4 regions of the Paenarthrobacter sp. 10N417 genome follow, and region 3 is predicted to be linked to each of the others. Evidence: riboswitches for the same ligand, from Rfam matches in the RefSeq annotation. Region 3 holds a riboswitch; each other region holds the start of a gene.
What was found. A riboswitch is a leader RNA that binds a small molecule or an ion and turns the genes downstream of it on or off. The one in region 3 is predicted to bind cyclic di-AMP.

Region 1: linked by a shared signal. The riboswitch ahead of AC1DCM_RS17915 (aggregation-promoting factor C-terminal-like domain-containing protein) and the one ahead of AC1DCM_RS13875 (hypothetical protein) in region 3 are both predicted to bind cyclic di-AMP.
Region 2: linked by a shared signal. The riboswitch ahead of AC1DCM_RS08635 (NlpC/P60 family protein) and the one ahead of AC1DCM_RS13875 (hypothetical protein) in region 3 are both predicted to bind cyclic di-AMP.
Region 4: linked by a shared signal. The riboswitch ahead of AC1DCM_RS09380 (C40 family peptidase) and the one ahead of AC1DCM_RS13875 (hypothetical protein) in region 3 are both predicted to bind cyclic di-AMP.

What each region holds. Positions count from the first base shown of each region.
Region 1 is NZ_JBFTIL010000015.1:77,662-81,841, reverse strand. Features, by position in the region: gene AC1DCM_RS17925 (pyridoxal phosphate-dependent decarboxylase family protein) at 1-29, shown strand, start outside; gene AC1DCM_RS17920 (MerR family transcriptional regulator) at 59-817, opposite strand; gene AC1DCM_RS17915 (aggregation-promoting factor C-terminal-like domain-containing protein) at 1,003-1,833, opposite strand; cyclic di-AMP (ydaO/yuaA leader) riboswitch at 1,839-1,996, opposite strand; gene AC1DCM_RS17910 (sensor histidine kinase) at 2,131-3,624, opposite strand; gene AC1DCM_RS17905 (response regulator transcription factor) at 3,628-4,180, opposite strand, start outside.
Region 2 is NZ_JBFTIL010000005.1:236,178-240,357, forward strand. Features, by position in the region: gene AC1DCM_RS08625 (NCS2 family permease) at 1-1,392, opposite strand, end outside; gene AC1DCM_RS08630 (copper resistance CopC family protein) at 1,506-2,129, shown strand; cyclic di-AMP (ydaO/yuaA leader) riboswitch at 2,304-2,472, shown strand; gene AC1DCM_RS08635 (NlpC/P60 family protein) at 2,476-3,246, shown strand; gene AC1DCM_RS08640 (FAD-binding protein) at 3,334-4,026, opposite strand.
Region 3 is NZ_JBFTIL010000010.1:18,528-22,707, reverse strand. Features, by position in the region: gene AC1DCM_RS13890 (alpha/beta fold hydrolase) at 1-521, shown strand, start outside; gene AC1DCM_RS13885 (DUF6480 family protein) at 670-945, shown strand; gene AC1DCM_RS13880 (ATP-dependent DNA ligase) at 1,051-2,118, opposite strand; cyclic di-AMP (ydaO/yuaA leader) riboswitch at 2,529-2,679, shown strand; gene AC1DCM_RS13875 (hypothetical protein) at 2,682-4,061, shown strand.
Region 4 is NZ_JBFTIL010000006.1:97,281-101,460, reverse strand. Features, by position in the region: gene AC1DCM_RS09395 (NTP transferase domain-containing protein) at 1-102, opposite strand, end outside; gene AC1DCM_RS09390 (HNH endonuclease) at 145-645, opposite strand; gene AC1DCM_RS09385 (NlpC/P60 family protein) at 875-1,627, opposite strand; gene AC1DCM_RS09380 (C40 family peptidase) at 1,727-2,458, opposite strand; cyclic di-AMP (ydaO/yuaA leader) riboswitch at 2,463-2,626, opposite strand; gene AC1DCM_RS09375 (M23 family metallopeptidase) at 2,771-3,601, opposite strand; cyclic di-AMP (ydaO/yuaA leader) riboswitch at 3,608-3,837, opposite strand; gene AC1DCM_RS09370 (iron-dependent transcriptional repressor DtxR) at 4,022-4,180, opposite strand, start outside.

The DNA.
Region 1 (4,180 bases), on a different contig from region 3:
GTGCGGCAGAGGCCGAACCGGAAGCATAGGCCGAACCGGAAGTATAGGCACAGTCCAGTTACCGGGCCGAGCGCGCCTTTTCCAAATATGCCATCAGCCCGGCCAACTGCTCAGCGCTCCAAGGCAGGCCGGCGCTGATGGCCTTGCTGTTTTCCTGCCAGGCTGCACGCGCTGCACCTTTGGTGTCCTCACTCGAGTGGAACATGGAACCGATGCCGTCCCATGAGTGCACCCATTCCTGGACGGAAGGATCCGTGACGGGCCTGTTGGCTTCCACGTGCGCCAGTCCTTCTTCCACAAGGACGGCCCACTGCTGCTTGGCGGCTTCGACTTTTTCTGCGCCGAGTTCTTCCCGCTTGTCCGCGAGTTGCTGGCGTTGTTCGGCTGTGAAGTTGTTTTCGAGCACGGTAATCATCTCCAACGTTGACATGAATTGTTCAGGGGTGGGCATGGCGTGTCCGTCCATGCGTGACAACAGCTCGCCCAAACGGTTTTGGAGCGCCTGGAGTTGCTGGGCATGCTCCTGCACATGGACCAGCTGCTCTTTGAGGAGGCCTCGAAGAGACTCCAGATCATCCTCGGGCGTTTGCAGCGCCTTGCCGATGGCAGCGAGCGGAAGCCCCAGCATCTGAAGCGATCTGATCCGGTATAGGCGGCGCAGGTCGCTCTCCGAATACCGGCGATGACCAGATGATGTCCTTTGGCTTGCGGACAGCAGCCCGATCTCGTCGTAGTGGTGGAGCGTCCGCACGCTGACGCCACATGCTGTGGCCAGTTCACCGATGCTCCACGGTCCGGTTCCTGTTGTTCCCGTCATGGGCACAACGCTAAGTCCTGACGTTACGTGAGGTGCAAGCCGTCGCCACCTGAAACGCGAAAACCGCCCCGTTCCCGCTGTCAGCTGCAGTAATCACTGCTGCGAACGGCGGAAAACGGGGCGGTAATCAGGCCCTGCACGTTTGAGCCCGCTGGGGTGGGCTCAAACCTGCTTATTGAGTTGGCTTAGTACCAGTTGTTGGCCAAGTGGAAGGCGAGGGCGGCCGAGGGGGAGCCGTAGCGTTCCTTGATGTAGTTCAGGCCCCACTTGATCTGGGTTTGGTAGTTGGTCTCCCAGTCGGCGCCGGCAGTTGCCATCTTGGAAGCTGGCAGAGACTGCACGATTCCGTAGGCGCCACTGGACGCGTTGGTCGCGGTGGTCCGCCAGTTGGATTCCTTCTCCCACAGTGTGTTCAGGGCAGTCATTTCACCCGGACCCCAGCCGTAGCTGGCGAGGATGCTGGCGGCGTAAGCTTTGGCAGCAGCGGGATCGTCCACGGCCTTGGGAACAGCTGCTGCGGCTGCGGCTGCAGCAGCGGCGGCATCGGCAGCCTGCTTGGCGGCTGCATCAGCGGCAGCCTTTTCGGCGGCGGCTTGTGCGGCTGCTGCCTGGTCGGCGGCGGCTTTTTCGGCCGCAGCCTTCTCAGCGGCAGCCTTCTCGGCAGCGGCCTGTGCAGCTGCTGCTGCCTGATCTGCAGCGGCCCTATCGCCGGCGCCCTTCTTGGCAGCAGCATCCAGGGACGCAGAGATTTCCGCTGATTTGTTGCTGACCTGGGCCGTGGCTTGCGTCTCGGATGCCTGGCTCGTTTCCGGGAGGTTGAATGCGGCGTTTGCGGCCTGGCCAAGCGATGCGACGCCCAATGCTGCGGCAACGACTCCTGCAACAACGGACATGCGCTGACCGGTCTTGCCGCGGCGGGCAGCGGTCTTCAGAACAGACTGCGATTTGGTCAGGGGAGCGTTGTGTTCGTCACGGTGACGCGCGGAAGGGCGCGTCTGATCGTTGAATTCAGACATGTGTGATTACCTCTCAGCGCCTGCGGAGTTAGCTGTCGGGTTCGGATGAGGTCATCCGGCCGCGCGCGTAGCTGCGGCTTCACCCCAAGGGCAAGGAAAGTACTGTGCCCGGAGACTCTGGGTCCCCCGTCTCTGCCTCGAATGAGAACGGAACTCCGGGAAGTGGCAGAGCTCGGCGCATCCCGGGTGTGGGCCAACTATGGGCGACCCACCCTTTCGAAGGTACAGGAGGTTTCGGCTTAAGTCACATTTGGGTAACAGAGATCACGGTCACGGCGCGTCATGTTGCCTGATTCGTTATACGTGTTCGTTCGAAACTGACGGGAGTCTCAGAATGAACTCGGTGCACCCCGGCTTGGACGTTACTGCCACGCTTCCGCCGTGCGCTTGGACGATTGATTCGACGATTGACAAGCCCAATCCGGAGGTTCCTTCAGAGCCTGATCTCGCGGCGTCAGCGCGGGCAAAACGCGAGAAAACATGGCCCTGGAATTCAGGCGGAATGCCAGCCCCGTTGTCAGTGACCGTGACCACCGCGGTACCGTCCGCGGAGAGCACGACGCCAGTGATCACTGTGGTACCTGGATCGGTGTGTTTGCGGGCGTTGGACAGGAGATTGGCCAGCACCTGATGCAGCTGGGTTGCGTCCCCGCGTACCGTGATGGGCTCGTCGGGGAGTTGGAGCTTCCAGATGTGATCCGGTGCCATCACCTTTTCGTCGCTGACGGTCTCGATCACCAACTGGGTAAGGTCCACATCCGTGACCTTCAATGGCTGGCCTTCGTCCAACCGCGCCAACAGCAACAGGTCCTCCACCAGGGTGGTCATGCGTTCGGACTGGCTCTGGACGCGTGCCAGGGACTTCCGGCCGTCGTCCGTGAAGTTCTCCGTCATGCGGAGTAATTCGGTATATCCACGAATGGCGGTCAGCGGCGTCCGCAGTTCGTGGGAGGCATCCGCAACGAACTGCCGGACCTTGGTTTCGCTCTCCTGACGGGCTTCCAGGGCCCTGGAAACGTTGTTGAGCATTTGGTTCAAAGCGTGGCCAACGCTGCCTACTTCTGTTCCAGGATGGGAGGCCGACGGCGGTACGCGCACAGCGAGTGCCACTTCACCGGCGTCGAGGGGAAGGCGCGATACTTTGGTTGCAACCTCCGATAGTTGCTCCAGCGGCCGCATGGTCCGGCGAATGATGACGGTACCGGCAAGGCCGATCAGCACCAGTCCGCCAAGGGAAACAAACACCATGGTCCATACCAGCGAGGCCTCGGCATTTTGCTTATCAGCCAACGGCAGGCCCGTCACAATCACGTCGCCGTAGGTGGTATTTACTGCCACCAGCCGGTAGTCGCCGTTGGACAATGAACGGTCCACAGGCCGGTTGTCACGGGGGAGTGAGAGCAGGACCTGCTTGTCTTCTGCCGAAAGTGCGACGCGGCGGCCATTCGAATTTAGCAGGCCGGAGTTAATGACGGTGGAACCGTCAATCCTCGCGTTGAGGGTACCGGCACCTTGGCCGCGGGCCTCCAGAGGATCTGGCCGCCCGCTTGAGGGAAAGTTCGACGGCGGCCTGCCGAAGTCATTCGCGCGGCTTGACGCCTGCTCCAGCTGCTTATCGAGTTGCTTGTTGAAGTACATGTCCATGGAGGCGTAACTCACCACTCCGACTGCCCCGCAAATCGCTACCAGCAAGGCCATGGCCACCAGGACCAATCGCGTGCGCAGATGCCAGGTGGTGGGATTGAGCCAGTTCCGCTGGGTCTTGCGGGTTACTCCTGAAAGGGTGGACAAGATTCAGTCCGCAGGCTTGATGACGTAGCCGGCGCCACGGATGGTGTGGATCATTGGCGGGTGGTTGGCTTCGATTTTCTTGCGCAGGTAGGAAATGTAGAGCTCCACGATGTTGGCCTGCCCGCCGAAGTCATAGTCCCAGACGCGGTCCAGGATCTGCGCCTTGCTGACCACGCGCTTGGGGTTCTCCATAAGGTAACGAAGCAGCTCGAACTGCGTTGCCGTGAGCTGGATGTCTTCGCCGGCGCGCGAGACTTCCCGTGTATCCACGTTCAGCGTGAGATCACCCACCACCAGTTCCGCCGTGTCCATGGCGGCAACGCCCGAACGTTGGACGAGCCTGTGCAGGCGAAGGAGGACTTCCTCCATGCTGAAGGGCTTGGTGACGTAGTCGTCCCCGCCGGCGGCAAGACCTACGATGCGGTCCTGGACAGCGTCCTTGGCCGTGAGAAAGAGCGCGGGCACTTCCGGCGCGAAGGTACGGATCCGGTTGAGGACCTCGACGCCGTCGAATCCTGGAAGCATCACGTCCAGCACCAGCACGTCAGGGCGGAAG
Region 2 (4,180 bases), on a different contig from region 3:
GAAGGCGGCTGCCACTGCCCACATCAAGGGGTGGACTTCACGTGCACGGCCCTGGAAAGTGCGGATCAGGACGTAGGAGATGAAGCCTGCGCCGAGGCCATTGGCAATGGAGTACGTGAACGGCATGAGTGCGATGGTCAGGAACGCGGGAATGCCAACGCCCCAGTCCTGCCAGTCGATCTTGCCAACCTGGGACACCATCATGAAGCCCACAACCACCAGCGCAGGTGCAACGGCTTCGAACGGGACCAGGTTGATGAGCGGCGTGAAGAACATGGCCACCAGGAAGAGCAGGCCCGTGACAATGGAGGCCAGACCGGTGCGGGCACCTTCGCCAATGCCCGCGCCCGACTCAACGAAGATCTGGTTGGACGAAACGGACGCGCCGCCACCAACGATTGCGCCCAGGGCATCAACCTGCAGGACGCGGTCCACGTTGGGAATGTTGCCGTGCTCGTCCACGGTTCCGGCCTCGTTGGCCAGGCCCACCATGGTGCCCATGGCGTCGAAGAAGATGCTGAGGAGGATCACGAACGCCAACAGCGCAGCAGCCACAAATCCGAGGTGTTCAAAGGCCCCAAAGGGGTTGGCTTTGCCGATCAGGGAGAGGTCCGGAGCGCCCCATTCGGAAAGTGTGGGGGCCACCAGGGACCAGCCACGCGGGTTGACGTTTTTCCCGTCGAAGCTGGGACCAATGTGGAGCGTGAACTCGAGGATGGCGGCCAGGGCGGTAGACACCACGATGCCGATCAGGATTGCGCCGCGGACCTTGCGCACTACCAACGCGATGGTCAGGATCAGGCCGACGGCGAACACCAACGTCGGCCAACCCATCAACTTGCCCTCCACACCCAGGCCGAGCGGGACAGTGGTGCCTGCGGCATCCGGAATTCGCCGGACAAAGCCGGCGTTCACAAGGCCGATCAAGGCGATGAAGAGGCCAATGCCCACTACGATTGCCGTCTTAAGGGCTTCCGGGACGGCCCTGAAAACGGCCGTGCGGAATCCGGTGAGTACCAGGATGAGCATGGTGACACCCGAAAGCACCACCAGCCCCATCATGTCCGGCCACGTCAGCCCGGGGTGGGAGGCAACGGTCACGGCCACGAACGCGTTCACTCCCAGCCCGGTTGCCACCGCGAAGGGGTGCTTGGCCCAGGCGCCCATGAGGATGGTCAGGATGCCCGCCACGAATGCAGTCGTTGCCGCTACGGCCGTGAAGCCAAGAGATGCTCCGCTCGAGTCTGCCCCGGAGAGGATCAGCGGATTCAGCACCACGATGTAGCTCATGGCGAAGAAGGTCGCGAAGCCGCCACGTATTTCCCGCGAGTAGGTGGACCGGCGCTCGGAGATTTTGAAGTAGCGGTCGATTGCAGAACCTTGTTTCAGCATGAAGGTCTCCGGGGATCGGGGGAGTTTGCTCTCAAATCCTATGCCCGCCGATGCGGGGTGCCGGGACGATTCGCCTAGTCTGTAAGGAAGCCAACACTAGGAGAAACCGCCCCATGCGTACCATCCGCCCGCTTCTGGCCGCCGTCGTAGCCGCTATTGCGTTCGCTTCCGCGTTGCTGCTGGGCGCCGCTCCGGCCTCCGCGCACGACGTCGCCGAATCAACAACTCCGGCCAACGGTGCGCGGGTAGCTGAAGTGCCGGCGTCGGTGTCGATCACGTTCAACAACCGGCCACTGGCCATCGGTTCGGGCGTAACTGTCACCGCTGGGGGCGAAAACTGGGCAGATGGCGCAGTGGAGATCATCGACAACATGGCTGTCCAGAAGCTGCGTCCGGGCGCTCCGGCTGGCGAATACACGGTGGTGTGGCGCGTGGTCAGTTCAGACTCCCACCCGATTGAGGGAACCTTCAAGTTCACTGTTTCCGGAACAAGCACGACGACGGCGAGCGGCTCAGCAGGCGCCTCCCCATCGGCTTCGGCGGCTGTTCCGACGGCGGGGACGGCAGCGCCCGGTACCGAAAATAGTGAGCCCGCTCCGGCAGTTTCCCAACCCTTCCCCTGGAGCATTGTTGGCCTCGCCGTCGTGGCAATCGGTCTCGTGATCTTCCTCGCTGTTACAGCCCGGAAGAAGCTGGCGGCTCCGAACGAGCCGGATGACGAAAATTCCGCGGAATAACGGGGTTTTCTACATACTTGCGAAGATCTCGAAACGGTCACTGCGACACGCCAAAAACGAACTGCTCGTTACGTAAATGTGACTTTGAAGTGATCTTCCCGTACGGTTGTACTTGTGCCTGTTCCACGTAACGGGCATTTCCGGGCTGATTGCCTAGCTCTGCCACAGTCCGGAATCCGTTCGCAGACAAACCTACGGCAGAGACGGGGAACCCATTTTGGCCCGCTTTCAGAGCGCGCCTTGGGGTGAAGTCACGAAGCTTCCGCTGCACAGCGGGGGATAGTGGCCGGGTGACTCCCATCCGAATCCGACAGCTAACCTCGCAGGCATCGGGAGAGGCTCTTTCATGTCTTCACGCATTCTTCGCGGCCGTCGTAAGGCGGACAGCGTACGTCCTAATCCGTTCATTTCCATCTCCAAGGCTGTTGCCAGCAACGCATCCGGCGCAGGTCGCCAAGCCGCTGTCATCGCAGCAGCTTCAGGCCTCGTCCTGACAGGCTCCATTGCTGCCCACGCAGCAGAGACCCCTGTTCAGCGCGACTCCAGCCCTGCTACGGTCGCCGAGACCGTCACTGAGGGTCCCACCAAGGTTGTTACGGCCGCCTCCACGGCCACGATCAACTTCGAGCGCCCTGCGGTTGCTTCCGTTGCGGCTCCCGTTATTGAAAAGCCGGCACCCGTTGCTCCGGCTCCGGTTGCCAAGCAGGCCCCAGCAGCGGCCACTGTCAAGGCCGCCGCAACTACTACGGCTACCGCTCCGGTGGCAGCCGCGCCTGCTGCTGCGGCTCCGGCTGTTGGTGGCGTCAACGCCGCTATGGTTGCCTCGGCTTACGCCCAGATCGGCATCATGCAGGATTGCACCGCCATGGTGGAACGGGCCCTCGGCTCCGCAGGCATCCCGGTTGGCGACCTCGCACCCATGCAGTTCCTGAACTACGGCAAGGTTGTCAGCGACCCCCAGCCCGGTGACATGATCGTCCAGTCCGGCCACGTAGCCATCTACATCGGCAACGGCCAGGCCATCAGCGGTGGCATCAACGGCAACCAGACGGGCATCCACCCGATCAGCTGGCTCACCGCAACCGGCCCCATCACGTACGTACGCGCTGGCGCCTAAGCTTCACGCTCCAACTCAAAAGGCCGGCGCCTTCGAGGACTAACGTCTTCGGAGGCACCGGCCTTCTGAGTTAACTTTTGTTCGTTTCTAAGCCAGGGCGATGCCCGGCGAAGCTGGTAGAGCCACCTTGGCTGAGATTGCTTGCCCTACTGCCTTGGCTTGCCGGAGTACTTCCTTGGGCGTGGGTGTAATGAGTTCCCCCACGCCTACCAAGTGCATTCCCACGGCACGCATGGCTGCCACGAGGTTCTGGCCTATGGCGATTCCCAAGTCCGTAAGCATTCGGCGCAGTTGGCTCTGGGCGCAGCGCGTCACCACGATGTGGTCGGCCAGAAGAACTCCTGTGGCTGTATGCACGGCCCATTGCCGTGGGGTGGATTCAAGCGGGCCGTAAACGCCCAGCCCAGCCCTCTGGCTGGCCGTGTTCAGGCTTGCTGCGAGTCCATATCCAAGCTGCTGGGACGAGTCGCCGCCCAGGAAGTCCAGACGAACAGCGCGTGTGGTGGTGCGGACATCCAGGTGATGGCTTGCGGCGTAGTTGCGCAAGTGGCGCAGGATCTCGTTGCGTTCCTGCATTGCCGCGGGGTCCGCTGCGTCGCAGCGCTGGAGCATTCCCGTATGGACCGATGGTCCGGTGGTGGACAAAGTACCAAAGCCATCCAGCACGATGGAACCTACGCCATAGCGGCTGAGCTCGCTGGCAACAGCCAAACCGGACAGGCCGGTACCGATCACCACGGTGGTAGTCCGTTCCGTGACGGAATCAGGAGTGAGTGACACTGCTTGGGTTCCTCCTTGACGTGTGTGCCTTTCGGCAGCGCGTGGGATCGCGTCCGTGTTCCCCAAGCGGCCGCAAATAAATGGCCGGATTGTGTCCTGGGACACTTTTGCCGGCCATTCGGTGACTCGAACACTACCGAACTTTTTCTGCCAT
Region 3 (4,180 bases):
TCATTGCTGAGGCACTTAAGGCGTGCGGCATCGATTCGTACATTCTGGTGGGGCATTCCATGGGCGTGCAGTTCGCTATCGAAGCGGCCCTCCACGAGCCCGAATGCGCTCAGCAGCTGGCGCTCATGGGCCCTGTGGTGGACTCCCGGCACAAGAACGTGGCCCGGCAGTCGCTGGCCCTGTTCCTGGATGGCCTACTCCGCGAAAGCCCATCGTCCAACTGGATTGTGGTCACGGACTACCTGCAATGTGGGCCGCGCTGGTACCTCACGGAGCTGCCCGTGATGATGAAGTACCCGACGGAGAAGCAGCTGGCCAAAGTCCGAACTCCCGTGCTGGTGCTCCGAGGGAGCCGCGATCACGTCGCGGGGCCGGACTGGGCTCTTCGCCTCTCGCGGGCAATTCCTCAAGGGCGGCTGGTGGAGATCCCGGGCGTGGGCCATGTTGCACAGCACATGCGCCCCAAGGCCGTGGCGGACGCTATCAGGAGCTTTGTCGCGGCGACATCCCGGCAGAGTTAGGTGTCCCGCAAGAGTTAGGCGTCCCGCCGGAGTCATGCACTAGTGCACGACGGCGAATCCCGGCATGGGTGCCCCTTGTTGGGTTTGCGATCTGGAGACTAGGCTGGCCGGGCAAGCACTATAGTAAGTTTGCTTAGGAAGGGCGACCATGACCAGCTATGACCCAGAGGACGATCCCCGGACCTTCGGCGCCTCGGGCGCAGCCGAGCCGGACGACACCGCGGGCGACACTGCCGGCGATCCGGATGATGTCCACACCGACCCAGACATGCGCCAGGACGAAGAGGACGATCCCGCAGCTTCCGCCAACCCCGACCCCCTGGATGGCAACGTCACAGGACTTGAGCCTGGGGGCGGCGTACCCCCGGGCGAAACCCCGCCTGCAGAGGACAGCATGAGCAGCGACCAGGGGCACGAAGAGTAGGTCGTCGCCAAGCCGCTGTTACGTTGTTGGGCAACAACGTATTAGCGGCTCAACGACTTAACAGCGGTCCAACAACGGAGAACCACAACCGAGGACCAACCAAGGCTACGGCAGTCTCAGGATCTCCCCGAGGTCGTAATCAGCAGGCTCTTCGAGTTGCGAGTAAGTGCAGCTCTCCGGAGTCCGGTCCGGCCGCCACCGACGAAACTGGGTGGTGTGCCGGAACCGCTCGCCCTCCATGTAGTCGTAGGCAACCTCAATGACGAGTTCCGGCCGGAGGGGAACAAAGGAGAAGTCCTTACCGGCGCTCCACCGGCTCTGTGCGCCCGGCATTCGAGAACCTGTAGCTGCCGCGTCTCCTTGATCGGCCCACTGGCCCCAAGGATGTTCGCTGAATTCCGTCTGATACGGCTCAAGTTCGGCCACCAGGCTTTCGCGCTTGGCCATGGGAAATGAAGCCACCACCCCCACGTGCTGCAGCTGGCCGGCGTCGTTATATAGCCCGAGCAGCATCGACCCCACAACCTTTCCCGTTTTGTGCCACCGGAATCCAGCCACCACACAGTCCGCGGTCCGTTTATGCTTGGTCTTGAACATGACGCGCTTATTCGGCTGGTACGTCCCCCCGAGCGGTTTGGAAAGTATGCCGTCAAGCCCAGCACCTTCCAGCTGCACGAACCACTCCTGCGCTTGATCAAGTTCTGTCACGGCAGGCGTTACGTACACGGGCGCCTCAGCCTTGGCCATTGCCTTCTCCAAGGCGGCTCGACGCTCCGAAAACGGCTTGTCCATGAGGTTCTCCCCGCCCAGGGCAAGGATGTCGAATCCAATGAAGGAGGACGGTGTCTTTTCGGCAAGCATCCGCACACGGCTATCGGCAGGATGGATGCGCTGCTGAAGGCCCTCGAAATCGAGCCTGTTGTCAGCTATGAGGACGATCTCGCCGTCGATCACGCATTTGTCCGGGAGGTTCTTCTGAAGGGCTTCCACCAACTCGGGAAAGTACCGCGTCATGGGACGTTCGTTGCGGCTGCCCAGGATGATCTCGTCACCATCTTTGAAAACGATGGTCCTGAACCCGTCCCACTTGGGCTCAAAATGGCCCACATCAGGGATCGACGGAACGGACTTGGCAAGCATGGGCGAAATGGGCGGCATCACTGGGAGGTCCATACGACTATGTTCTACCTGCCAGCCGCGGCGGAAGCTAGTCTTGGGCGATGGATATCTTGGCCGTTCTAGTGGCTGTACTGGCAGCACCTGCCTTCATTGCGGCCCTTTGGTTCTGGGTCTCGCGACAGAACAGCAAGGGGAAAGTCCGGCGCGGCGCCGCGGGTGGGATCCTGGGCGTGGCGGACGAAATTTTCCGACCCGAGACCCATTACGCACACCAAGTCCAAAGGATCCAGCAAGAGCTGCCAGCCCCGGCTCCGGCCCCGGAGCCTAAGTCCTAGCGGACCTTCGCGCTGGAAGGCGTCCCGCCCGTTACATTAATGTGACTTTACTATGGCGCTCATGTACGGTCTAAGAGCGACCCGTATCTCCGCTGGGCCGCTTCCGGGTTGACGCCGAGCTCTGCCGCAAACCGGGATCCGCCAGACTAGCGGCAGAGACGGGGGACCCAGAGTTCCCGGGCCTGATTTTCCATAGGCCCTTGGGGTGAAGCCGCCATGTGCGGCCGGACGGCCTCGTCCGAACCCGACAGCTAACCTCGCAGGCGTTGAGAGGCAACCACCATGTCCCCAACCATGGATCAGCCGCGCCGCGCCCAAATAGCGCGCGAGCGTACCCAACCAACCGGACGCCGTCGGGCCCAACCCAGCGGATCCTCCACCAGCACGCCGGAAGCAGAAACAGGTTCTACAAGCACGACGCCGGAACCCGCCACTGCTTCTGTTCCCACCTCTGCGGCGCCCACCACGCGCGCAGCCGCTCGCGCGGCAGAGCGTGAACGGGCAGCCCAAGCTGTAATCGCTCCTCAAACAGCTCCGGCAGAAACTGCCCCAGTAGACTCCGCTGCTCTGGAGCCGGCTACGGCTGCGATTCCAACAGTTCTGGCGCCCACGCCGGTCGCTCCCGAACCGGCTGCAGATCCCGAGCCCGCCACCGCTGCCATCCCGATGGTGGCTGCTGCTGCACCCACCCCCGCCGCGCACGAACCCGAGCCCGCCACCGCTGCCATCCCGATAGTGCAGGCGCCCACGCCCGGCCCTGGGGATCCGGTCACAGCTGAAATTCCGACCGTTGCCACCCCTCTTCCCACGCCTGCGGCTCCGGCATTTCCTGCTTCGCCGGCACAGGCGAAGAGCCCTGCCCAGCTCGCGGCAGCCGCCACCGCGGCAGCTGGTCTCGCAAGCCGGAAAGCCCTTCGTGCCCAAGCATCCGGGAGCGGGACAGCCCCTTCCGCGACAACGGTTGCCGAGTCCCCGACGGGCGTTGTCCCCACGTTTGGAGCGTCGTCCTTCAGCCACGAACCACATGCAGTCCTCACCAAGGCCGCCTCGGTCAAGACAATGGGCCAGCGCATGGCAGTCGTCGCTGGGGCATTGGGCCTGGTATTGACCGTTGGCACCATGAGCCGGGCCTTCGAGCTTCCCTTCTTCGGGCAGGAAACACCGGCTCAGGAAGCCAGTGACGCAAAGACGGGTGGCGACAGCAGGCAGTCAACCTCGGCCACCCCCGCACCCAGCTCGTCCAGCTCTACTGCATCAGCGTCGTCGGCGACCAGCGAGGCCGGACAGCCGGCAACTGTTGCAACGCAGTCGTCAGAAGAGGCACCCGCTCAGGGGTCGTCGTCGTCACTTCCGACTCCGCAAGTTTCACTCGCGGATCCCGTTTGGGTCCCTTCGTCGGCCCCGTCGGCTGTTGTTCCTGTGCCGGGCGTGACAACTCCTGTCCCAACCCAGCCGGCCCCGAGCCCGGTTCCGTCGGACACGGTTACCACCCCACCCGCCACAACGACGCCCAGCCCCACGGTTACTCCGACGCCTACTCCAACCCAGACTCAGGCACCGAAGCCAAAGCCAACCGGAAATCCAAATGCCACCACGCCGTCAAGTGGTTCAGCCTTGGACCTGGACGGCATACTTGACGGCGCCACAGGGATCTTGAAGTGAGCACACAACTTCCCAGGACCAGCAAGCACGTCGGATGGCACGGCCGGTACTGCAGCAGCAGCCGCACTGCCACCTTCCGCAATCGGATGGGCCGTTGGAGCTGCCAACGGCTGCGTCGG
Region 4 (4,180 bases), on a different contig from region 3:
ATGCGAAAGGAGGCTGGCGCCGTCGAACGTTAAGCCGGGCTTGGGCACGCCACCGAGGCGGGTGGCCCTGCCACCCGCCAGAATCACGGCGTTGAACTCCATCCGCCCAGAGTACCCGGACAGCGGGAGGACAACAGAAATCGATCAGGCGGCGGATTCCGGCAACAGGAACGGGTCCCAGTCCGGCGCAGGTTTCTCGAGTTCTTTGATCTGCCACATGGTTCCTGTGGGCACGCCAGGTTTGAAACGAAGTTTCCAACCCATCTCGGCGAGCGTGTGGTCACTCTTGGCGTTGTTGCATTTCAAGCACGCCGCAACCAGGTTTTCCCAGGAATCCGCGCCGCCCCTGGATTTGGGGTGGACGTGGTCTATGGTGTGGGCTGTTTTCCCGCAATAGGCGCAGCGATGGCCGTCGCGGCGGAGTACCCCGCGGCGGCTCACGGCAGTGATCTTGTTGTACCGGGGCCGGATGTAGCGATTGAGAAGAATCACGGATGGTCTTCCGAGAATCTCCTGTGGCCCGACGACAGGCTCGTCGCCTTCGGCCACCACGCTAGCTTTTCCAGTCAGCACAAGGACCAGCGCCCGGCGGAAGGTTACTACCGCCAGCGGTTCATATCCAGCATTCAGAACGAGTGTGCGCATGCACGTACCTCTTCACGGCCGCACCCGTCAGGGGCACGAGGGCCGGCTGCCCTCTGCTTGTACGGGCTGTGGATCGACAACACAAGGGTAAGCACTCATATGCCATATCAACGAATTTTTCTGCCGTTTCACCTGCGGTGTTGGCGAAAGTTCATGCGCGGGACACCTTGCTCGTTAAAGCAGAACACCCCGCCGGCCTGAGCCTCGGGGTGTTCTGTGGAGTATTTGATCAGCCGTTGACGCGGATGAAAACGGGGCCGGAGCCAACGTTCACGCTGAACAGTGCCGTGGTGGATCCGTTCCATCCACCGTGGACTGCCATGCCGTTGCCGACGTAAACAGCGATGTGTGCCATTCCGCCGTAGCCACCGTTGGCGTAGTAAGCGAGGTCGCCGGGCTGCGCTTCAGCTGCACTGACCGTGCGGCCGAGGGAGAGGTAGCCGGCCGGCCAATCGTGGAAGTGAATACCGACGGCGGCCAGCGAGTTGGTCACCAGCATGGTGCAGTCCTGTGTGACACCGAGCTGTGCGTAGGCCGCTGCAGCGATGGCTGCACCGAGGCCGCTGGATGCAGCAGGCGCCTTGGCCGCGGAGTTATCCGTGTTGACCGCCAAAGTAGCGGTGCCGCCGGCAGCCGGAGCTTCCTTGGCAGGTGCCTTCTCGACGACGGGAGCCGGGGCTTCGACAGTCTTGACCACGGGGCGCTCGTAGGAGATGGCAACGCTGGAATCCGCAGCAATGGTGGCCTGGGCAACCGACTGCACATCAAGGGTGGACGCAGACGTGGATTCGCGCTGGACATTGGTATCCGCAGCATTTGCAGCCACGCCGCTGGTCAGGACAAGGCCTGATGCAGCTGCGATCACTGCTGCCTGACGGCCAACGCCACCGGCGTTGTCGCTGACAGCCTTGGCAATGACGGCAAGTGAGCTGGTCTTGGGGGCCTCAGCTCTATGCCGTGCAACCTTGTTTGCACTGGTCATGATTACTCTCTTTTCGTATCCGCGCACGGTGGGGACGCACGCGGGTTATGGGCGGCCAGCACTTGGGGGGCATGCTGGCTTACCCCGAATGGGATTTTCCTAGCGGAGGGTGAAGAACGAGGATGTGCCGGTGGCTGCGACCGGGGTCAGGAGCGTCCCCTGGCTGGGGTTCAGCGCGCTGATCATCATGCCGTTGCCGACGTAGATGCCCACGTGGGCTCCGCCGTTCTGCATGACGAGATCGCCGGGGGCCGGCGTGCTGGTGGGCTTCATGGCCGTCCAGGCATTGACCCGGGGGATGCTGATGCCGGCCTGGGCGTAGACCCACTGGGCAAATCCAGAGCAGTCCCAGCCGTTGGGGGAAGTGCCGCCCCAGACATAGGGGTGGCCAATGCCGGTGTAGGCAATTGCTGCGAGCCCGGAAGCTGCCGCGCTGGATGCGGCATCCTTGGCCGTGGAGGACAGGGCAGCGAGGGTGTCGCCCGTCTGGCCTTCGGCTGCCTGCGTGCGCTGGGAGGCGCGCTGAACCTTGGGGGCTTCCTTGGTAGCCACAACGGGGCTTTCGAAGGAAACGGTTGCCGTGGGCTCAGCGGTAACAACTGCGGTGGCGACCAACTGCTGGGTGCTGGAGGATTCCGACTTGGAAACGTCGGTGTCAGCGGCCTGGGCCGGGAGTCCAACGCTGAGAACAAGTCCCGAGGCTGCAGCCAGAACGGCGGCTTGGCGGCCTACGGTGCCTGCATTGGTTGAGACAGCCCTGGAAAGGGTGTTCAACGGGTTCGTACGAACCAATTCGGCGCGATGGCGCGCAGGGGTAGTGCGTGATGACACGAAGGTAGCCTCTCCCAATGCCTGCGAGGTGAGCTGTCGGATTCGGATGGGAGTCATCCGGCCGCGCGGCTTCAAGGAAGCTTTTGCGACTTAACCCCAAGGCCTTCTGATTCGAAGGCCAAAATTGGTTCCCCCGCCCCTGCCAGACGATTTTTGCGAACGGACCTCGAGTGGTGGCAGAGCTAGGCAATCCACTCAAGTGCATCGGCCCCCTAAAAAGCCGATGCGCTTTAGACGGTACAACAGATATTCGTGAATGTCACATTCTGGTCACGGGCGTGTCATGAATGCGATAGACAACCATCAACTGGCTCAGAGCCAGCCCATGGGATCTACGACTTCACCGTTTACCTGGACCTCGAAGTGGAGGTGGCAACCCGTAGATGCGCCTGTAGTGCCGCTCAGCGCGACAGTATCGCCACGGCTGACAGTCTGGCCCACCTTGACGTTGAAGGACGACAGGTGGTTGTACGTGGTCTCGAGGCCGTTGCCGTGGTCAATCACGACGCGGTTGCCTCCGCCGTACTCATGCCAGCCTGCGAACGTGACCTTGCCTGCGGCTGCGGCGTGAACGGCAGTACCGCACTGGGCTACGAAGTCCTGGCCCCGGTGGAAGTCACCGGTGCCGCCCGTAAGGGGGCTGACGCGGTAGCCAAACGGCGATGCCGTGACCAGCTTGTCCAGAGGGCTTCCCAGCGTGCCAAGTGAGGATGCGCGCTGGATGCTCCCCGCTGACTGGGCGCTCAGCAACTGCTTGAGCTTGCCGTCAGGATCAGCGGCGGTAGCGACTGCTGCGCGACTGAAATCGATTTTGGCAGAGGCTGCCGCAGAAACTTCGGGTTGGCTGCCACCCGGTACGGAGAGGGCCGCCTCGGCCTGGCCGGATTCGGATGTGGCCATGACGGGGCTTGTGGCAGGCAGGCCTACAGTCAGGGCAAGTCCGGTGGCGGCAAGCGCGACTCCGGCCTTCTGCCCGACACCACTGGCTGCGGCGAAGTCGGCTACCTGGCGCAATGGGCTCTTGCGGCGGCGCACTTGACGCGGGGTGTCGCGTGGCCGGATCTCCATTGCGGCGCGGGCTGGCCGCAGCTCAGCAGCGGGGCCGGACGCGCGGCGACGGCCCCTGACGTTCTGCGATGTCAAACTCTGTTCCTCTCTGGAAAGCCTGCGAAGTTAGCTGTCGGATTCGGGTCAGAGAGTTCAAAGACCCGGTCCGCACGAAGCGCAAACGGCACACAGGTATCCCCGGAAGGACTTGCGTTAGTAGGCACTTCTGCTGCGGACTTCACCCCAAGGCTGCTTCTTTAGGCAGCCGCTTGTGGTTCCCCCGCCTCTGCCAGTAGTTGATGACACACCTGATCTGCTGGCAGAGCTCGGCTCCAGATCAGGTAACGCTTTGGTATCGGCGCTAGTAGATAACTATAGGTGATTAAAGCCCGCAGTAATAAATTCGTTATCTTCCCAAACGACCGTGTTGTGGACGCCCCCATATCACCAGTCGCAGGAATCCGCAGGTCACACGCGCGCCAGCCGCCCCAAAGTGAGATCTGACACGCCTTAGGGTCAGCTGACAGCGACGAAGACGTGCGCAGCTACCTCGGGAGGCAGCTCCAGTGCTCCTTCAATACCGGGAACGCGGACGGAGATGTACTCCCCCACCCGTTCCAAGGAGACAGTTGCGCCTGGACGAATTCCGCCTTCATCGAGCTGGGTGAGGAGTTC